One region of the Mesorhizobium salmacidum genome, then DNA from elsewhere that is predicted to be linked to it. Evidence: predicted binding sites of a transcription regulator. Region 1 holds the regulator's gene; the other holds the start of a gene.

Region 1 (10,298 bases):
CGCACGAGGTCGTCGGCCCGAGTTTCCAGATGTCGTTCGCGGCAACCGCAGCCTTGGTTGGCGCCTATGCCGGCTGGGCCGACCACCATGCGGGAAAGACGAGGCCTCCGCCGCCAAAGCGATCCCTACCCGGATTTCTGACGCGAAAATTCCTCTTGGCGACAGGTGGATTGGCGATGACGTCCATCATCGCCGGCAGCGCGACGGCACTGTTTGCCATCTGGCATTTCCAGCGGGTGTCGCCGCTCAGCCTGTTCGCCAATCTGGCCGTCATGCCAATCGTGTCGATCGTGATGTTCCTGGCCGTCGCCAGCGCGTTGCTGATGCCGTTCGGGTTGGATTGGCCGGCTCTCTACCTCATGGGCAAGGGCCTGACAGCGATGATCGCCATATCGGCGTGGATATCGGAGCGCTCTCCGGTCGATGGAGTCGGACTGATTTCGCAGCAATCCGTGCTGCTGGTCACCGTCGCGCTGGTCATCGCGACGATGGCGACGACGTGGCTCCGGCTCACGGCGGTGCCATTCGCGCTTGCAGGTCTGTTGACTGTGTCGCACACGCGCACGCCCGATGTGCTGATCTCGGAAGATGCGCGGCTGGTGGCTCTGTCGATCGGCAATGGCGAACTGGCCGTCAACCGGGAACGTCCGAACGAATTCGCAGCCGACAATTGGAAACGCGCTCTGATCTCCGAAACAATCGTGAAACCGGAAATGTTCGAGAAGACGGACGGGCAATTCGATATTTCCGCTCCCACCGACCTGCCGCAGGGATCGCCGTTTTATTGCCGCGAAGGCCTGTGCCTTGCCAGGCACCCTTCCGGCGCGATCATCGCCTATGTCGAGGATCGCAAGAACACCTGGAAGGCCTGCGCTTTCGCCGACCTGATCGTCGTCAATGACGCGACCGCCTATGACGCCTGCCATAATCCGCTGGTTCTGGTCGTCACCAAACGCCAGCTCGCCCGCAAGGGGAGTGCCGCCGTTTTCTTCGATCCCCAATCGGCCACGACCCCGGCTGAGATCGAATTCGCCGTCGATGGACCGTACCGGCCCTGGCACGAGCAGCGAAAATTCTCACGCGAGGCGAGGGGGCTGGCCCCCTATAAAAAGGCCGACAAGCCCGATGGCAAGCCAGTTCAGTAGCGCCTGATCAGCCCGACGAGCTTGCCCTGCACCTTGACCCGATCCGGTCCGAAGATGCGTGTTTCGTAGGCTGGATTGGCGGCTTCGAGCGCGATCGAGGCGCCCTTGCGGCGGAACCGCTTCAGCGTTGCTTCCTCCTCGTCGACCAGCGCCACGATGATTTCGCCCGGACTTGCTGTATCGGCATTGCGGATGATGACCGTGTCGCCGTCGAAGATACCGGCCTCGATCATCGAGTCGCCCTTGACTTCCAGCGCATAGTGCTCGCCGCCCATGATCATGTCCGGCGGCACCGAAATCGAATGCGTCTGATGCTGGATGGCATCGATCGGCACACCGGCGGCGATACGACCCATGACCGGGATGGACACGGCTGAAACAGCATCGTCGTCGTTGCCGACCGCGGGCAGGCGCGAAGGCGCCGTCGCCGGCCTGATCTGGCGGCCGGGACTGCCTTGGCCAAGGCTGCCCTGGATGACGCTTGGCGAGAATTTCTTTGCCGAATTGAGGCCCGGCGCGATCGAGTCCGGCAGCCGCAGCACTTCCAGCGCGCGCGCCCGATTGGGTAGCCGGCGAATAAAGCCGCGTTCCTCCAGCGCCGTGATCAGGCGATGGATCCCCGACTTGGAGGCAAGATCGAGTGCTTCCTTCATCTCGTCGAAGGAGGGCGGTATTCCGCTTTCCTTGAGCCGTTCGTGGATGAACATCAGCAGTTCATGTTGCTTGCGTGTCAGCATGGCGGCCCCCAAGGCATTGAACGAAAGGTCTGAACCAGAATCGAAAAACAAACCCAGAACAAACACTATCCGTTCCAGTTGTGTTCCGCAACCATTTAAAGTTTAATGAATTTGTTAACGCGTCTGAAGTTTTTTGCCGAGACAGCGGACTGCGGCCGACCCTTTCCGCGATCGGCAGGCATTGAAATCGTTTTGGTTAATGGCCTGTGGCCTATCCATTGATGGGCCTTGGCATCAGTCTTTCGGAGGGCTCTTCGCGGGCGGATTGTACAATTTATGGATCCATTATTCGCGGAACGAAACGAAACCAAAACGCCAACGATTGGTAGCTTTGGGGCGGCGATGGATCCGGGCGTTTGGCCCATTCCGGCCAGCGCATGCCAATAGGCGTCGCGGAAGCGCTGAAGTCACCCGGAACCCGCTTTCAAGCTGCCGGCGCGGGCGGCGTATTTGGTCGCGCCGCTGTCTTCGCTGTGGACATAGACGTGCAGGGTATAGCCGATATGCGCCGTCATCAGCGCCTTGGCCCGCTCGACGTCACGATCGAGTGCAGCTTCCATGATCGCTGTATGGTGTTCGATCGCAATCGCTTCGCACAATGCCTCCATCGCCTCTTCATAACCGTCCTTCAGGCCAGCCGCGGCCCGCAATGTCGGCGCCAGGCCGAGAAAACGATGATGCCGTCGCAGCTGATCGGCGATGGTCGAGCGGAATCGCATGAGCCAATTGGAAGTCGCCGCGCTCAGCAGCGCCGCATGGAAAGCTTCGTGGTTCTCGTCCCATTTATCGACGGCCGCATCCGAAGGATCGTCGACCGCGGTCTTGCAACGGGAGAGCCGGTAGTGGGCGGTGACAACGGCATCCTCCCACTCCTTGCCGCCTTTTTCCATCGATTCGAGGAACAGGGGTATCTCGACCACCATCCTGGCGCGTGCCAGGTCCTCCAGTTCGGCCCGCGATACCGGAGCGACGGTAAAACCACGATTGCTGATGGCGGTGACCAGGCGTTCGGCCTCTAGCCGCGACAAGGCTTCGCGCAACGGCGTCCAGCCAACACCATAGGTGCCGCGCAGCGCACTCAGCTTGAGCGGGGCCCCGGGCATGAGGCGCGTCGTCAGGATATCGCGCCGCAACAGCTGATAGGCTGCCTCCGTCTTTGTGGAGATCGTTTGATCCTGCATCGCGGTCCATCCATCGTCTGCCAAAGAAAAATTATATATGATGTGGGGGCATGGCAAGAATTATATATAATGTTTGACACGGGTTGGCGGACTGACCATGATCGCCGCAGTAGCCGCGCTGCAAGCGGCGTCGATCAAATCTGGGAGGAAATGATGTTGAAGTCGAAATCCGCTTGGCTGTCGGGGTTGTTGTTGGCCGGCGCATTGATGGTGAGCGCCGGCAGTGCCGCCGCCGATCAAATCCGCATCGGCATCGCCAATTTTGGCGAGCATCCGCAATTGAACGCCGCCATAGCCGGCTTCAAGAAGGCGCTGACGGACAACGGCTTCGTCGACGGCAAGGACGTCGTCTATACGGAGAGCCATACCAATTTCGATGCATCGCTGGTGCCGCAGATGATCGCAAAGCTGCAGGCCGAGCAGCCCAAGCTGATCTACACCATCACCACGCCGGTCTCGCAGATCGCCAAGAAAGCGCTCGCGGGCTCCGGCATTCCGATCGTCTTTGCCGCGGTCACCGATCCGGTGGCGGCCAAGCTCGTGCCGTCGTGGGACTCCGGTGATGAAGGCATGACTGGCGCCACCGATCTTCAGGATGTTGCCGCGGTGATGGCCTTCACCAAGAAGCTGTTACCAAACGCCAAGCGTTTTGGTGTGCCTTACAATCCCGGTGAAGCCAACGACGTTGCTCTGATCGAAAAGATCAAGGCGGCGGCACCGGCCGCCGGTTTCGAGGTCGTGGAAGTCGGCATCGACAACGTCAATGACATTCAGCAACGCATCGCCTCGCTCGCCGGGAAAGCCGATGTGATCTACGGACCGACCTCGAACCTGATCCAGCCGGCGATCGCCGCTGTCTCCGCCGCCGCGCGCCAGGCCGGTATCCCGGTCGTCAACGCCGATGACAGCGCGGTCCGCAACGGCACCGTGCCGGCGAGCTTCGCGGTCAATTATACGCAGGTCGGGACCAACGCCGGGAACATCGCGGCCGAAATCCTCAAGGGCAAGGATCCCAAGACGATCGCGCCGTCACGCCCGGCCTACAAGGACCACATGGCGTTGATCTCGCGCAAGGCGATGGCTGCGTTCGGCATCGAGATACCGGCTTCAATGGCCGATTGCGGCTGCATCGTCGACTGACATCGGCGCTGTGAGGGTGACGGCGCGGGCGCTGTCACCCCGAGGTCAGGGAGGAACGATGCTCGAGATCCGATCCGCGCGTAAAGTATTCTACAAGGGCCAGGCTGACGAGAAGATCGCGCTGGACGGTCTCAGCCTATCGCTGGCCACAGGCGAGTTCGGCATCGTCATCGGCTCCAACGGGGCCGGCAAGAGCAGCATGCTTAATGCCATTTCCGGCGCTCTGATCCTCGATTCCGGCCAGATTCTGATCAATGGCGCCGATGTGACTGGTATGCCGGTGCACAAGCGCGCCTCGAGACTGGCTCGCGTATTCCAGGATCCGATGCGCGGCACCGCCGCCAGCATGACGGTTGCTGAAAACATGCTGCTGGCTGATTTGCGCAGCAGCAAGCGCACCTTACGCCAGGGGCTGAACGCCACCCGCCTTGCGTCCTACAGGGAACGCCTGTCGATACTAGGTCTCGGCCTTGAAAACCGCCTCGACACACGCGTCGACCTGCTCTCGGGCGGGCAGCGGCAATCCTTGTCGCTGATCATGGCGGTCGGCGGATCGCCTGACTTGCTGCTGCTCGACGAACATACCGCGGCACTTGATCCGCGCACGGCCGAGATTGTCATGCAGGCGACGGTGCGCGCCGTCAGCGCGCTGAAGCTGACGACTTTGATGGTGACCCACAACATGCAGCACGCCGTCGACTATGGCAGCCGCGTGATCATGCTCGACGCGGGCCGCGTCCTTCTGGAAGTTAGCGGCGAGGAGAAGGTGAGGGTCACGGTTATCGATCTGATCGGCCATTTCTCCGTCAAAACCGACCGCATGTTGCTGGCGAGCTGATCACCATGGGTTTTGTTCAGGACATTCTCGCCAGCTTCGTCGCGATCATGCCGGTCACCATGGCGCAGAGCCTGATCCTGGCCTTTGTCGTGCTCGGGATCATGATCCCGTTTCGCATGCTGAATTTTCCCGATCTCACCAGCGAAGGCGCTTTTCCGCTGGGCGGCTGCGTCTGCGGCGTTCTCCTTGCCGCCGGCGCATCGCCGCTGATGGGCATCGCCGCCGCCCTCGTTGTCGGCTTCGCGGCGGGCTGCTGTACCGCGTTCATCCATCTGCGCTTCCGCATCCACACGCTTCTTGCCGGCATCCTGATGATGACGATGCTCTACAGCATCAACCTTCGCATCATGGGCAAGTCCAACCTCTCCGTGTTCGGCTCGCCGACGGTGTTCGACTGGGTGCCGTTCGCGCGGCCGGGTTTTCCCGCCAGCAAGATCGTCGTCGCTGGCCTTCTCGCGCTTATCGCCTTCATGCTGCTCTACATGTTCTTCAGGACCGAGAAGGGCACGGCCGTGCGCGCGGTGGGCGCCAATCCTGACATGGCCGAGGCGCAAGGCATCAATGTCTGGGCCGCGACCATAGGCGGTGTCGGGCTGGCGAGCGCGTTTTCGGCGTCAAGCGGCGCGCTGATGGTGCAGTCGCAGGGATTCGCCGACGTCAATATGGGGCTGGGCATCCTCATCAACGGCCTTGCCGCGCTGATGATCGGCGAGGCCGTCGTCGGCAAGCAGACGGTCTGGCGGCAGCTGCTGGCGCCTTTCGCCGGCGCGATCATCTACTACCAGCTGGTGTCGTTCTGCCTTGCCGCCGGCATGCCGCCGCCCGACCTGAAGCTTGCCACGGGCCTGTTCGTGCTGGCCATGCTGGCCTTGCCCAGTCTCAAGCGCAGCCGCGGGCCGGCGCCAGCACGCGAAGCTATCCGTGAATAACCAGGGCGTGAATAATCAGGGAATGTCACAAATGATGCGTGCAACTCTCGATCTCGCAGCCGTCGAAGCCATGGACGCGGCGGACCCGCTGCGCGCCATGCGCGACCGCTTCATCTTGCCGGAAGGTGTCATCTACCTCGACGGCAATTCGCTCGGGGCCGCGGCGCCCGCCGTCTTTGACGAATTGCAGAAGGCAGCGACGCAGGAGTGGGCGCAGGACCTGATCCGTGCCTGGAACACAGCCGGCTGGTTCGACATGCCGGTCGCGCTTGGCGACCAGCTGGGACGGCTGATCGGTGCGGCGGCGGGCCAGACGGTGGTCTGCGATACGACCTCGATCAACATCTACAAGGTGCTGCATGCCGCACTCGGCATGAGGCCGGACCGCTCGGTCATCGTCGCCGAGGGCGACAGCTTTCCGACCGATCTCTACATGGCCGAGGGCGTGGCCTCGACGCGACCCGGCACCGTGCTGCGGCTCGAGGGCGTCGACGCGCCGACTATTGAGGAACTGATCGACGAGCGTGTCGCGGTCATCCTGGTCAACCATGTCAATTACAAATCCGGCCAGCTGCGCGACATGGCGGCACTGACATGCAAGGCCCACCAGGTCGGTGCGCTCATCGTCTGGGATCTCTGCCATACGGCCGGCGCCTTGCCGGTCGAGCTCGACAGCGCCAATGCCGATTTCGCCATCGGCTGCACGTACAAATATCTCAATGGTGGTCCGGGCGCGCCAGCCTTCATCTACGCCGCCGAGCGTCATCACGACAAAGTCCGGCAGCCGCTCAGCGGTTGGTGGGGCCATGCGCGGCCCTTTGCCTTCGAACAGGGTTACGCGGTCGGCAGCGGCATCCGCCGGTTCCTGTGCGGCACGCAGCCTGTTTTGTCGATGCGGGCGCTGAAGGGGGCACTGGACCTTTGGGACGATGTCGACATGGCGGTGGTGCGCAAGAAGAGCATCGCGCTCACCGATCTGTTTATCCAGCTCGTCGAGACCAGATGCGGCGTCTACGGCCTGGAGCTGGAAAGCTCGCGCGACGGCAATGCGCGAGGAAGCCAGGTTTCATTCCTCCACCCCAATGGCTATCAGGTGATGCGGGCACTGATCGAGCGCGGCGTGATCGGCGATTTCCGTGCGCCGTCGACGATCCGCTTCGGCTTCACGCCGCTCTATGTCGGTTACACCGATGTATGGCAGGCGGTCGACGTACTGGAAGATATCCTGCGCACCGGCGCCTGGAAGGATGCGCGCTTCGCGGTCAAGACGGCGGTGACCTGAACAGTCGTCAAACAAGGGTTCAGAGCCGGGTACGGACGTTCCAGAGTTCGGGAAACAGGACGACCTCGAGCATCTTCTTGAGATAGGAGGCGCCCGATGTGCCGCCGGTGCCACGCTTCAGGCCGATGATGCGTTCCACTGTGGTGACGTGGTTGAAGCGCCAGCGGCGGAAGTAGTCCTCGAAGTCGACCAGCTTTTCGGCCAATTCGTAGAACATCCAGTAGCGCTGCGGATCGCGGTACACCGTCTGCCAGGCGACCAGGACGTCTTCGTTTTCCGTCCGCGTCTCGCGCCACTCCGTGCGCTTTGCGTCCGCCCCAATGTCGAAGCCGTTGCGCGCCAGAAGCAGCAGCGCTTCATCGTAGAGCGACGGCTCGGACAGGATCGCCTCCAGCTTGGCGTTGAGGTCCGGCCGGTGCTTGTGCGGCCCGAGCATGGCGAGGTTACGGTTGCCGGCCATGAACTCGATGGCGCGATACTGCCAGGATTGGAAACCCGAGGACTGGCCGAGCGAGTCGCGGAACTGGGTGTATTCGCTGGGCGTCATCGTGCGCAGCACGTCCCAGGCATTGTTCAACTGCTCGAAAATACGGGCGACGCGCGACAGCATCTTGAAGCTCGGCTCAAGCCGATCGGCACGGATCGAACGGATCGCTGCACCGATCTCATGCAAGGCGAGCTTCATCCATAATTCCGATGTCTGGTGCTGGATGATGAACAGCATTTCGTCATGCGCCGATGACAGCGGCGCCTGCGCGTCGAGCACTTTCCGCAGTTGCAGATAGTCGCTGTAGGACATGCGTTCCTTGAACGACATCTCAGCGCCTTCGGACGCCGGATCGTAGGGCTCGCTCAATTGATTTTCTCCGTGCGCAGCCGGAAGCGCTGGATCTTGCCGGTCTGGGTCTTGGGCAGGGCGGCGATGAATTTGACCGATCGCGGGTATTTATAGGGCGCGATGGTTGCCTTGACGTGGTCCTGCAGGCGCTTGACGGTCATCGCGTCTGGCGAGACACCTTGCACCAGAACGACATGCGCCTCGACGATCTGGCCGCGCTCGCCATCGTCGGTGCCGATGACAGCGCATTCGGCGACATCGGGATGCGACAGCAGCGCCGCCTCGACCTCGGGTCCGGCGATATTGTAGCCGGCGCTGACGATCATGTCGTCGGAACGCGCGGCGAAGTGGAAGAAGCCGTCCTCATCCTGCGTGAAGGTATCGCCGGTGAGGTTCCAGCCGTCGCGCACATAGTCCTTCTGCCTGTCATCGGCCATGTAGCGGCAGCCGGTTGGCCCGCGCACCGCCAGCCGTCCGGTCTCGCCACGCGGCACCTCGTGCATATCGCCGTCGACGATGCGGGCCTCATAGCCGCCGACCGGCTTGCCGGTCGAAGCCGGCTTCCTGTCGTCAAAGCGGTTAGAGATGAAGATGTGCAGCATTTCGGTGGCGCCGATGCCGTCGAGGATCGGCTTGCCGGTCTTTCGTGTCCACTCTTCGAAGACCGGCGCCGGCAAGGTCTCGCCGGCCGAAACGGCAACACGCAGCGATGACAGATCGGCGCCTTCGTCCATGGCCTTCAGCATCGCCCGGTAGGCGGTCGGCGCGGTGAAGGAAATGGTCGCTTTGTAGGTCTCGATGATGTGGACCATGTTGGGCGGCGTCGCCTGTTCCAGCAGTGTCGCCGCCGCGCCGAAGCGCAGGGGGAATATGGCGAGCCCGCCAAGGCCGAAGGTGAAGGCGAGCGGCGGCGAGCCGACGAAGATGTCGTCCGGCGTCACCTGCAGGACTTCACGGGCGTAGGCATCGGCGATGATCAGGAGATCGCGGTGGAAATGCATCGTCGCCTTCGGCACGCCTGTCGTGCCCGAGGTGAAGCCGAGCAGGGCGACGTCATCGCGGCCGGTGCTGACGGCGGTGAAGGTGACCGGCTTGTCGAGGGCGGCGCGGTCGAGCTCGGCGTCATGGTTGGCGGTGCCGTCGAAGCCGATCACCTGCTTCAGGAACGTGCTGTCCTTGGCGCAGGCGGTCATCTCGTCCATCAGCCTGGTGTCGCAGAGCGCGGTCGTTATTTCCGCCTTGTCGACGATCTTGGTGAGTTCACCGGCGCGCAGCATCGGCATGGTGTTTACGACAACGGCGCCGACCTTGGTGGCGGCCAGCCAGCAGGCGACCATTGCCGGGTTATTGGCGGAGCGTATCAGCACCCGGTTGCCCGGCTTGACGCCATAATTCTCGACCAGCGCATGGGCGAGCCGGTTCGTCCAGTCGGACAGTTCCTTGTAGGTGCGGCGACGGCCGTTGCCGATCAGCGCGGTGTGGTCGCCAAGGCCTTTCTCGACCAGCCTGTCGGTCAATTCGACCCCGGCGTTGAGGTGTTCCGGATAGTCGAAGCCGTCGAGCAGGAAGTCGGGCCATTGGTCGGGCGGCAGCAAATGATCGCGCGTGAACGTGTCGGTATGCGCTGAAGGCCCAAGCATCTTGCGGCTGCCCCTGTCTGCCTCACGTCCATGGTGGAACAGAGCGCAGGATCGCACCAGTCGAAATTTGTTTCAAGCCTAAAATGTTTTCGCTCGAGCATTGACGCATGACATGGCGGCGGCCATTGCTAGTGTTGAAACGATACCGCTTCGGGGAGGGTGCCGATGCTCGACCATCGCATTGCCGACTGGGACAATGCCTACGCCAACGGCGCCAATATCGCCGGCAGCGACCGTTGGCCGGCCGCCTGGGCGGAACCCGCGCAAGCATTCCGAGACGCGATGTCGGCGCAGGGCCGGGCACGGCTCGACATCGCCTATGGCGACGGGCCGCGCAATCGGTTCGACCTTTTCCTTCCCGATGTCGCGCCCAGGGGACTCGTGGTGTTCATCCATGGCGGCTATTGGATGGAGACCGACAAGAGCTTGTGGTCGCACCTCGCCGGTGGCGGGGTCGGCACCGGCTTTGCCGTGGCGATGCCGTCCTATACGCAATGCCCCGATATACGCATCGCCGGCATTGTCAGCGAAATCGGGGCGGCGATCGGCAAGGCGGCGGCCATGGTCG
Region 2 (10,298 bases), on a different contig from region 1:
CACCCGCCTCAAGGCTCAATCTTCGTCGAGCAATCGGTCGGTCTGGCGGCGCTCTTTTTTGGTCGGGCGGCCGCTGCCTGCCTCGCGCAGCGCCGGGATAGCATCGGGAAGGGCGTCGGCCTTGGGTGCGGGCGGCGGCGACATGTCTTCATAAAGAGTGCGGGCTTCCTCGGCCGGGCCGCGCCGAACACCAGCGCCGAGCACCTTCCAGACGAAGATACGCCGGTCGAGCGTGATGGTCAGCACATCGCCTGGCTTGACAAGATCGGAAGCCTGCGCTGCTTTGTCGCGATTGATGCGCACGCGGCCGGCTACAACCAATTTGGCCGCCAGCGAGCGCGATTTCACCGCGCGCGAGAAGAACAGCCATTTGTCGATGCGCTGGCGGCCTTCAGCAACCATCGAAGCGAGCCTACTTCTTTAATTGGTCGCGTAAGGCTGCGAGCTTGGCGAAGGGGGAATCCGGGTCGAAGCGCACCGGGCGCTCCTCGCGCGGCTTGGGCTGGAAGGCGGGCTTTCCGCCCCCCTTGCCGCGATCGGGCCCCTTGCCTTCCGGCCTGCCACCCTTCCAGTCGGGCCGGCCTTCGCGGCGCTCGGGACGCTCGCCTTGCGGGCGGCCGTCGCGACGCTCAGCGCCTTCGCCTTGCGGCTTGGGCTTGAACTTCGAGCGGTCGAAGCGTGGCTTGCCGGCGCCGTCACGGCGTCCTTCATGGGCGGGACGGTCCGCGGGCGCGCCTGTTGCCGGTGCGCCGCCGGCATCGGCCGGGGCGTTGCCTCGGCCGCGCGCCTGTCCGTTCTGCGGGCGGTTGTTGCGGCCGTCGCGATGGCGCGGACGCTGGTCAAAGCGACCTTGGCGCCACAACAGGATCGGCTTTGGCGCTTCGGCTTCCGGCGCGTGTTCGCCGGCGGCTTCCGCGACTGCCACTGGTTCGGTGGCTTCCGTCGGCGCGGAGGCCTCGACGGTCGGCTCCGCCGCTGCGGTGTTCTCTTCTGTGGGCGCGGCGTCAATCTCGGCGGTTTCAGGTTCGGCCTGCGGTTCAACCGGCGCCGGCTCGACCGGTTCAACGGCGGCTTCGGCTACCGGCGCCTGTTCGCCGGCAACTTCAGCCGTCGCTTCCGCCTGTTCTTGCGCGACAGGCTCTGCTGCCGTTTCCGCGATGACCGCGGCCGGAGCTTCGATGGCGGCCTCGGCGGCTGCCGTTGCCGAACCCTCGACCGCTGCCTCCGCGGCCGCATCTACAGCGCCGGCTTCCGTTACTGCGGCTTCCACTGCCGCCTCTTCCGCCGCCTTGGCCTGTTCCGCGCGGGCTGCCTCTTCGGCTGCCTGCTTGGCTGCGGCGGCTTCCCGCGCGGCAGTGTCCTGCGCTTCCAGCCGTGCCTTGACTTCAGCAGCCGGTTTCGGCTCGGCGCGATAGCCTAGGCCCTTGAGGATCTCTTCCATGTCGTCGGCGGTGGCTCCGAGGATCGACATCATCGGCGGCGTCACCATGAAGGACTGGCCGTCATAGGCGCCGTCCGGTCGTTGGCCGAGGCCGGGCTTCCAGTTGGTCGCCGGGCGGATCAGGTCGGCCAGCCGCTCGAGAATATCGATGCGTACGGCGCGGCGACCGAGATTGCGGTAGCCGGCAAGCTTGTAGAACGCCTTGTCGAAGGTCGGATCGATGACCACCGAGGTGCGGCCCGACGCCAGCGCGTGGACGACGTCGCCGAAGCCAGGCTTGTCCTTGCCGTCGTTCTTCAGCGCCCACAGCAAGGTCACCAGTCCGGCGGGGGCCGGCTTGATCAGTGCCGGCACGAAGACGTGGTAGGCACCGAAGCGCACGCCGAGCCGGCGAAGTGCCGCGCGACCTTCCTGGTCGAGCGACTTCATCTCCTCGGCGATGTCGCGGCGATTGATGAGGCCGAAATTCTCGACCAGCTGGAAGGCGATGCCGCGGCCGATGCCGGAAATCTGCTCGGCATTCTTCAAGTCGACCAGTGGCTTCAGCAGGGTTTCGATCTGGAAATTGACGAAGCGTTCGGCGCGCGCGGCGACCCTGTCGCGCGCCGGGCCCGTCAGCTGTTCGTCTGCCAGCAGCACCAGACGCGGCTTCAGCGCGTCTTCGCCGGAAACCAGCGTGCCGATCGGCGCGCCGATCCAGCGCAGCGTGCCGTCCGAGCCGAGCGCGAGATCGCCATTGGCGCAGGCGCCGAAGCGCTCCGCGCGTGCCTCGAATTCGGCGGCCAGCGCCTTTTGCGCGGCCGTGCGCACGGCCTTGGCGTCCTCGCCGCCGGCGGTCTGGTCGGCGGTGAAACGGAACCCTTGCAACTCGCCGACATGATGGCCTTCGACAAGGACGGTTCCGGTAGGGCTGATTTCGGCTTCAGGCATGGTATTTTCTCTAAGGCGCCGCATGAGGACGGAAGTCCTGCGGTCTACGAAGCGTTTCGTCAACCGCTCATGCAGCGCATCCGACAGTCTGTCTTCGATTTCGCGCGTCTTTTCCCGCCAGTGTGCCTGATCGGCCAGCCAGCCGGGCCGGTTCGACACGAATGTCCAGGTGCGGATCTGGGCGATGCGGTGCGACAGCGTATCGATGTCGCCCTCGGTGGTGTCGGCGCGGCGCACCTGCTCGGCCATGTAATTCTCGTCGACATGGCCATGCCGGGCGAGGTCCATGTAGATCGAGGCGATGAGATCGGCATGCTGGGCCGGCGCAATCTTGCGATAGTCGGGCAGCGCGCAGGCTTCCCACAGCAGCGCCACACGTTTGGCGTTGGTTGCGAGCGCGCGGATGCCTTCGTCGCGGGAGAGATGTTCGAGCGCTTGTGCATCGACGGCCGGCAGCGCGCGTGTCAGGCCCTCGACTGGGGCGTTGGTTTCGATCGACCGCTTCAGCGCATCGAGGCTGGCGAAATCGAATTGCGCGGTGCGCCATTGCAGCACCTTCACCGGGTCGAAGTCATGGCCCTCGATCTTCTGGACCAGATCCTCGTCGAGCGGATCGACCTGGCCGGTGACGCCAAACGTGCCGTCGCGCAGATGCCGGCCGGCGCGGCCGGCGATCTGGCCGAGTTCGGCCGCCGTCAGATTGCGGTACTGGTAGCCGTCGAACTTGCGGTTCTGGGCAAAGGCGACATGGTCGAGATCGAGGTTGAGGCCCATGCCGATCGCGTCGGTGGCTATGAGATAGTCGACATCGCCCGACTGGAACAGCGCCACCTGGGCATTGCGGGTGCGGGGTGACAGCGCCCCGAGCACGACGGCCGCACCGCCCTGCTGGCGGCGGATCAGCTCGGCGATGGCGTAGACCTCGTCGGCGGAGAAGGCGACGATCGCGGTACGCCGTGGCAGGCGGGTCAATTTCCTGGAGCCGGCATAGGCCAGATGCGACAGCCGCGGCCGCGTCACCACCGAGACGCCCTTCAGCAGCCGCTGGAGAATGCCGTGCATGGTGGCCGCGCCGAGCAGCAGCGTTTCCTGGCGGCCGCGCAGATGCAGGATACGGTCGGTGAAGATATGGCCGCGCTCGAGGTCGCCGGCCAGTTGCACCTCGTCGATGGCGACGAAGGCGGCATCGGTCTCGCGCGGCATGGCTTCGACGGTGCAGACCGAATATTTGGCGCCTTGCGGCTGGATCTTCTCCTCGCCGGTAATCAATGCCACCTTGTGGGCGCCGACCTTCTCGCAGACGCGGGTGTAGACCTCGCGCGCCAGCAGCCTCAGCGGCAGGCCGATGACGCCGGTTTCGTGCGCCACCATGCGCTCGATGGCGAGATGGGTCTTGCCGGTGTTGGTGGGGCCAAGCACCGCGGTCACGTCGCGGCCCGACAGGATCAGCGGCTCGGTGTGTTTCTGCTGGATGTTCATCGGCTCGGAAATAAGGCTTTCTGGCCTCTCGTGGTCGGGAGCGTGCCTGGACGGCGCGTATGACAGCCGACACATAGGGATTTCGGGCGCGAAGCGAAAGCGGAATGTTCCAACCGGTTTCCGAAGACGTCCGCGTCAGCCCGCAAATCAGCCCCTGCTTAACAGTTGGAACGAGTCTGGAACGAATCAGCGACGAATCGGTGACTCCGTCAGATTCAGCTTTTGTTCACGGCTAGATATGGATTTTGTGACCACGAGTCTCACCACATACTGAATCACCAGATTGGCCCGTTTTATGCTAGGCGGGCTTTGCCGTTAACTTTTCCCTGTCAACGATGCGGGAGGATCGGAATGCCCCGCTCAAGATTATGAAATTGTTAATCTTTCTGAACTCGGCGTTAAGGAATAGCAGGCAATCGCGGCCATTAATGTTAATATTGCGCTCAAAGCCGGAACGAATCGGTGACAAATCAGCGTCAGCGGTTTTTTCTCTTTTTGTTCCCCCAATATCTTGTGTTGTGAACAGCTTATCCACCGAGAATCCACAGGCTTAACCACAGGGTTTCGCACAGACGCGCTGCCGCCATTAACCTTTGCGTGCCGGATTGGAGCATCGCGCCACAGCGGAGCCTTCCGGGCTTCAGGCGTCAGTTGAAAGCGGGCCGATTTCTCGGTCCGCTTGTTGGGGACACGCGTCGACCCCAGCCGTTGGCTGCGGTGAGAAGACGTCTCAGACGAAGTACTGGCCACCGTTGGCGGTGAGGGTCGAGCCGGTGATGAAGCCGGCGTCTTCGGAAGCGAGAAAGACGACGCAGCGCGCGATCTCTTCCGGTTCGCCAAGGCGGCCGACCGGGATTTGCGGGATGATGCGTTCGTTGAGCACTTTCTCGTCTATCGCCTTGACCATCTCGGTGGCGATGTAGCCCGGGCAGATGACGTTGACGGTGATGCCCGCGCGCGCGCCTTCCTGCGCCAACGCCTTCGAGAAGCCGATGTCGCCGGCCTTGGCGGCGGAGTAATTGACCTGGCCGGCCTGGCCCTTCTGTCCGTTGATCGAGGAGATGGTGATGACGCGGCCGAACTTGCGGTCGCGCATACCGCTCCACAGCGGATGCGTCATGTTGAAGACGCCCGACAGATTGGTGTCGATGACCTCTTTCCACTGCTCGCGCGTGATCTTGTGGAACATGGCGTCGCGGGTGATGCCGGCATTGTTGACCAGCACCGAGACCGGGCCGAGGTCGGCCTCGACCTGCTTGATGCCGGCCGCGCAAGCGTCATAGTCGGCGACCGACCATCTGTAGACCGGAATGCCGGTCTCGGCCTTGAACTTCGCCGCTGCGTCGTCGTTGCCGGCATAATTCGCGGCAACCGAATAGCCGGCAGTTTTCAAAGCGATCGAGATCGCCGCGCCGATACCGCGCGATCCACCCGTGACGATTGCAACTTTGGTCATGTGTCCTCCCTTTGGTCGGAGGGGCGAACAGGGAGCAGCCAATAGCGAATGGGGATTTGATGTCCCGCAGCGCTGAGGCCGTTCTTCCCTATTCGCTCCTCCCTATTCGTTATTGGCTAGGTTAAATCGCTTCGACGCACATGGCGACGCCCATGCCGCCGCCGATGCACAGGGTGGCCAGTCCCTTCTTGGCGCCGCGTCGGCGCATCTCGAAGACCAGCGTGTTGAAGATGCGGGCGCCAGACGCCCCGATCGGGTGGCCGATGGCGATGGCGCCGCCATTGACGTTGACGATCGCGGGATCCCAGCCCATGTCCTTATTAACGGCGCAGGCCTGCGCGGCGAACGCCTCGTTGGCCTCGACAAGGTCGAGATCCCCTGCCGACCATCCGGCCCGTTCCAAAGCCTTGCGCGAGGCGGGAATGGGTCCGGTGCCCATGATCGCCGGATCGACGCCGGCGGTTGCCCAGGACGCTATCCGCGCCAGTGGGGTGATGCCGCGCCTGGCGGCTTCCGCTTCGCTCATCAGCAGCGCGCCGGCGGCACCGTCATTGATGCCGGAAGCGTTGGCGGCGGTCACCGTGCCGTCCTTGTCGAAGGCCGGCTTCAGCTTGGTCATGGCATCGATCGTGGCGCCGTGGCGGATGTACTCGTCCTGATCGACAACCGTGTCACCCTTCTTGCCCTTGATGGTGAAGGCGACGATCTCGTCCTTGAACTTGCCGGCCTTCTGCGCGGCCTCGGCCTTATTCTGCGAGGCCAGCGCGAACTGGTCCTGGTCATCGCGGGTGATCTGGAACTGGCGGGCGACGTTCTCGGCGGTGTTGCCCATGTGATAGCCGTTGAAGGCGTCCCACAGCCCGTCCTTGATCATGGTGTCGATCATCTTGTAGTCGCCCATCTTGACGCCGGCGCGCAGATGCTCGGCGTGCGGCGACAGCGACATCGATTCCTGGCCGCCGGCGATGATCACCTTGGCGTCACCGGTGGCGATCTGCTGCATGCCGAGCGCGATGGCGCGCAGGCCCGAACCGCAAACTTGGTTGAGGCCCCAGGCGGTGGTCTCCTTGGGCAGGCCGGCCAGGATCGAGGCCTGGCGGGCCGGGTTCTGGCCTTGCGCCGCGGTCAGCACCTGGCCGAGGATGACCTCGTCGACCTCGCCCGCCTCGACACCGGCACGCGCCAAAAGTTCCTTGACGACGACGGCGCCGAGTTCATGCGCGGGCGTGGCGGCGAAGGCACCGTTGAAGGAGCCTACGGCCGTGCGCACGGCGCTGGCAATGACGATGGAAGCGGACATTTTCTTCTCCAGACTTCAAGGGTGTTGTTGTGCCGTTGAGGACTTTTCTTGCCCTTTCCCAATCCCAAGTCAAACCGGAAATCGGCATGGCGCCCATGCGCCGCAAGCAGGCCAAGTCTCGCCGCTCCGATGGCCCAGCCGCTGCTGCGCAGCATATTTAGCCTGCCATGCAGCATTATATGATCCCGCAGTGCACAAACTGCTTGGAATTGTAAGGCTTTTGCGCATATCCTCAAAAAGGGCGCAATCGTTACCGGCTGCTTACTCAGGCGTGCCGGTGTCCGGGGAGGATGCAGATGGCCGCAAAAGACGATCCGATCATTATCAAGAAATACGCCAACCGCCGCCTCTATAATACGGGGACGAGCACCTATGTGACGCTCGAGGATTTGGCCGAAATGGTCAAGAAGGGCGAGGAATTCACCGTTCAGGACGCCAAGACCGGTGACGACATCACCCATCCGGTGCTGACTCAGATCATTTTCGAGCTGGAGAACAAGGACGGGCAGAACATGCTGCCGATCCCGTTCCTGCGCCAGCTGATCGCCTTCTACGGCGACCAGATGCAGATGATCGTGCCGAGTTTCCTCGAACAGTCGATGATCGCCTTCTCAAAGGAACAGGAGCGGTTCCGCGAGCAGATGAAGGGCGCCATCGGCAAGTCGCCGCTGGACGTGATGAAGATGGCGACGCCGATCAAGGCGCTGGAAGAACAGACGCGCCGCAACATGGAAATGTTCCAGAATGCGATGCGGCTGTTCACGCCATTTCCGCCTCCGGGCTCGGCGCCCGCCACGGCTCCCGCCGAACCGGCCAGGAAAGAAACGCCGGAAAAGCCGGACGATCTGCAACAGCTGAAGGACCAGATCGCGGCCATGCAGCGCAAGCTCGACACGATGTCGTAAGCGCATAGCGCTCACGACCTTTATGGCAGCAATCCTTCATAGCGGCCGCGCGGCCGGATGATGCTGCCGCTCACGATCTGTTCGACCATGTGCGCGGCCCAGCCGACGCTGCGTCCAAGCGCGAACAGGTGGAACGGTGCATCGCGCGGCAAGCCAAGGCCGCGCGTCAGCGCGGCCAGGGCAAAATCTATGTTCGGTTGAGCGCCGGTCGCGGCAATGGCGGCGGTTTCCAGCGACCGCAACGTCTCGTCGGTGTTGTCGAGGCCCGCCAGAAGCGCTGCGGCCCGGGGATCGCCCTCGGGATAGAGCGGGTGGCCGAATCCTGGCAGTGGCCGGTCGTGGCCAAGCCAGCGCCGGATCGCGGCATCGGCGCCATGCCGCGCCGCGTCTTCGGCGAGTTGCATCACGGCTTCGCCAGCGCCGCCGTGGCGGGGACCGGACAGTGTCGCCAGGCCCGCCAGCAGACACGCGGCGGGCGAAGCTCCGGTCGAGGCCGCGACGCGGGCCGCGAAGGTCGATGCGTTGAGTTCGTGATCGGCGAGCAGGACAAGGACGCGACGGATCGCTTCCGCGCCATCATCGTCCACCGACCAGCCCCGTGCCAATCGCTGGTGCACCGGTTCCGGTCCCGCCATGGCACCGAGGGCGCTGGCCAGAACGCCGATCGCGTGCGCGGCGTCGGCGCACAGCGAGGCAGCACTTCGTCCAAGCGAAGGCCGCGCCTGGCCGGCTAGCAAGGCGAGTTGCGCAAAGGCCGGGGCGCGACCGATCTGGGGCGGTGCATCTGGCGACGGCGCTTCGAAACTGATCGGGCCGGGCAGAGCCCAGAGCAGTCCGGCGGTTTCTTCCAGCGTGGTACGGTCGGACAGCGCAACCGCGTCCTGGCCCCGATAGATGAGGTGGCCGTGCCAGACTGTCGAGATCGCGGTGACGATCGACGGCTCGCCCCAGGCGATCGCGCTTTCGGCAATGGCCGCAGGGCTGCGCCCGCGCGCCCTTCGCGACGCCAGCGCCGCGATGTCGTCGGCGCGGTACTGGCTGCGGCGCGGATCGGCTCGATCCGGGCGCATGCCGATGCGGCCGCGGCTGACATAGGCATAGAGCGTCTGCGGCCTCACCCCAAGCCTTTCCAGCGCTTCTTCCCGCGACAGCCATTCCGACATATCGGCCCTGATATTGATTCAGTTGATCAAGATTGATGCTTATGTTGCCCAGCCTTATTTCCCATCGGGAAAAGCTTCAAGGAGACAAGGCCATGGCGAATGGGCTCGATGATGTGGTGGCGGCCGAAACAGTGCTGTCCGATGTGGATGGTCTGGGTGGCCGCCTGACGATCCGCGGCCACTCGCTTGAGGAATTGGCAGGGCGATGGAGTTACGCCCAGGTCGTGCGCCTGCTGCTGGACGGGTTCTTCGACGATCTGCCTGGCGACGCCGAACTTTCGGCAAGGTTGGGTGAGGCTCGCGTCGAGGTGTTCGACCGGCTCGCGGCTTCGCTGCCCTTGCTGGCACCGCTCGATATCTACAGCGCCATGCGCGCCGGCATGGCCTTGCTGCCGGATGGCGAGACGCTGACGGACGCCTTGCGGCTGATCGCGGGGCCCGCGGTGCTGACGCCGGCCCTGCTGCGCCTGCGGCGCGGCGAGCAGCCGATCGCACCCGACGGCAAGGCGGATCATGCCGCCGACATGTTAGGGATGCTCAAGGGTTCCGTCCCGTCGCCGGCATTGGCAAAGGCGCTCGACACCTATCTGGTCACAGTCTGCGACCATGGCCTCAATGCCTCGACCTTCGCCACCCGCGTCGTTGCTTCGACCTTGGCGGGCCTGACATCGTCGGTGCTGGCCGGCCTTGGCGCGCTCAAGGGCCCGCTGCATGGCGGCGCGCTTGGTCCTGTCATTGAGATGCTCGACGCCATCGCCGCGCATGGCGACGCTGCCGGCTGGCTGCGCGACAAGATCGCGCATGGCGAGCGCATCATGGGCTTCGGCCATCGCATCTACCGCGTGCGCGATCCGCGTGCCGATGTGCTGAAAGCAGTGGTGCGCAAGCTTGGCGGCGAGGGCGACACCGGCCGGCGGCTGGCTTTCGCCGAGGCGGTCGAGCAAACCGCGCTCGACGTGCTTCGGATCGCCAAGCCGCAGCGCTCGCTGCAGACCAATGTCGAATTCTACACCGCGCTGGTGCTGGAAGCGGCGGGATTTCCGCCCGGTGCCTTCAGCAATGTCTTTGCCGCCGGGCGCGTTGCCGGCTGGGTCGCGCACGCGCGCGAGCAACAGACGACCGGACGGCTGATCCGTCCGCAGTCCCGCTATGTCGGGCCGGTGCCGGACCTCGTCGCCTAGATTCTCTGTCTGTTTCGAAAGCTACGGCCTCTCCGCATTGCAGCGGAAGGGCTTTTCGCATGACCGAAATTTCATGTGATCACGCGACCGTGTTCGTGTTCTTGCCTTGGCTCGTCCTTATATGCTGCACTGCAACATAGGCCGGCGACAGCTGCTTCCCTCCAATGACGTTGGGGCAGGCCGGCGCATCAGGATGACAGGAACGCCATGACGAAGAACGGCAAGGCGGAGGAAAAGAAGAAGATCAACATCGCCCTCCAGGGAGGCGGCTCGCACGGGGCCTTTTCCTGGGGCGTGCTCGACCGGCTGCTGGAGGATGACAGGCTTGAGATATCGGCGGTTTCCGGCACCAGCGCCGGCGCCATGAACGCGGTCGCATTGGCCGATGGTTTCGTGCGTGGCGGGGTCGAGGGCGCCAGGCGGAAGCTGGACGATTTCTGGCA

What was found. Region 1 encodes LexA, which represses DNA repair genes until DNA is damaged. Its sites were predicted from a motif close to TGTTCNNNNTGTGTTCNG; they were not measured.
Region 2: O7A60_RS07445 (helicase-related protein) is a predicted target of LexA. The motif match lies at 4,017-4,034, and genes of this name have one in related genera.

What each region holds. Positions count from the first base shown of each region.
Region 1 covers NZ_JAPYKS010000009.1:143,532-153,829, forward strand. Annotated here, with positions in the region: gene O7A60_RS14420 (ComEC/Rec2 family competence protein) at 1-1,145, shown strand, start outside; gene lexA (transcriptional repressor LexA) at 1,139-1,882, opposite strand; gene O7A60_RS14430 (GntR family transcriptional regulator) at 2,290-3,063, opposite strand; gene O7A60_RS14435 (ABC transporter substrate-binding protein) at 3,217-4,203, shown strand; gene O7A60_RS14440 (ABC transporter ATP-binding protein) at 4,262-5,041, shown strand; gene O7A60_RS14445 (ABC transporter permease) at 5,047-5,970, shown strand; gene kynU (kynureninase) at 6,005-7,252, shown strand; gene kynA (tryptophan 2,3-dioxygenase) at 7,272-8,108, opposite strand; gene O7A60_RS14460 (AMP-binding protein) at 8,105-9,730, opposite strand; gene O7A60_RS14465 (alpha/beta hydrolase) at 9,896-10,298, shown strand, end outside.
Region 2 covers NZ_JAPYKS010000004.1:218,533-228,830, forward strand. Annotated here, with positions in the region: gene O7A60_RS07440 (RNA-binding S4 domain-containing protein) at 16-402, opposite strand; gene O7A60_RS07445 (helicase-related protein) at 413-3,850, opposite strand; gene O7A60_RS07450 (hypothetical protein) at 4,149-4,385, opposite strand; gene phbB (acetoacetyl-CoA reductase) at 4,581-5,306, opposite strand; gene O7A60_RS07460 (acetyl-CoA C-acetyltransferase) at 5,428-6,606, opposite strand; gene phaR (polyhydroxyalkanoate synthesis repressor PhaR) at 6,903-7,511, shown strand; gene O7A60_RS07470 (citrate/2-methylcitrate synthase) at 7,532-8,674, opposite strand; gene O7A60_RS07475 (citrate synthase/methylcitrate synthase) at 8,767-9,855, shown strand; gene O7A60_RS07480 (patatin-like phospholipase family protein) at 10,063-10,298, shown strand, end outside.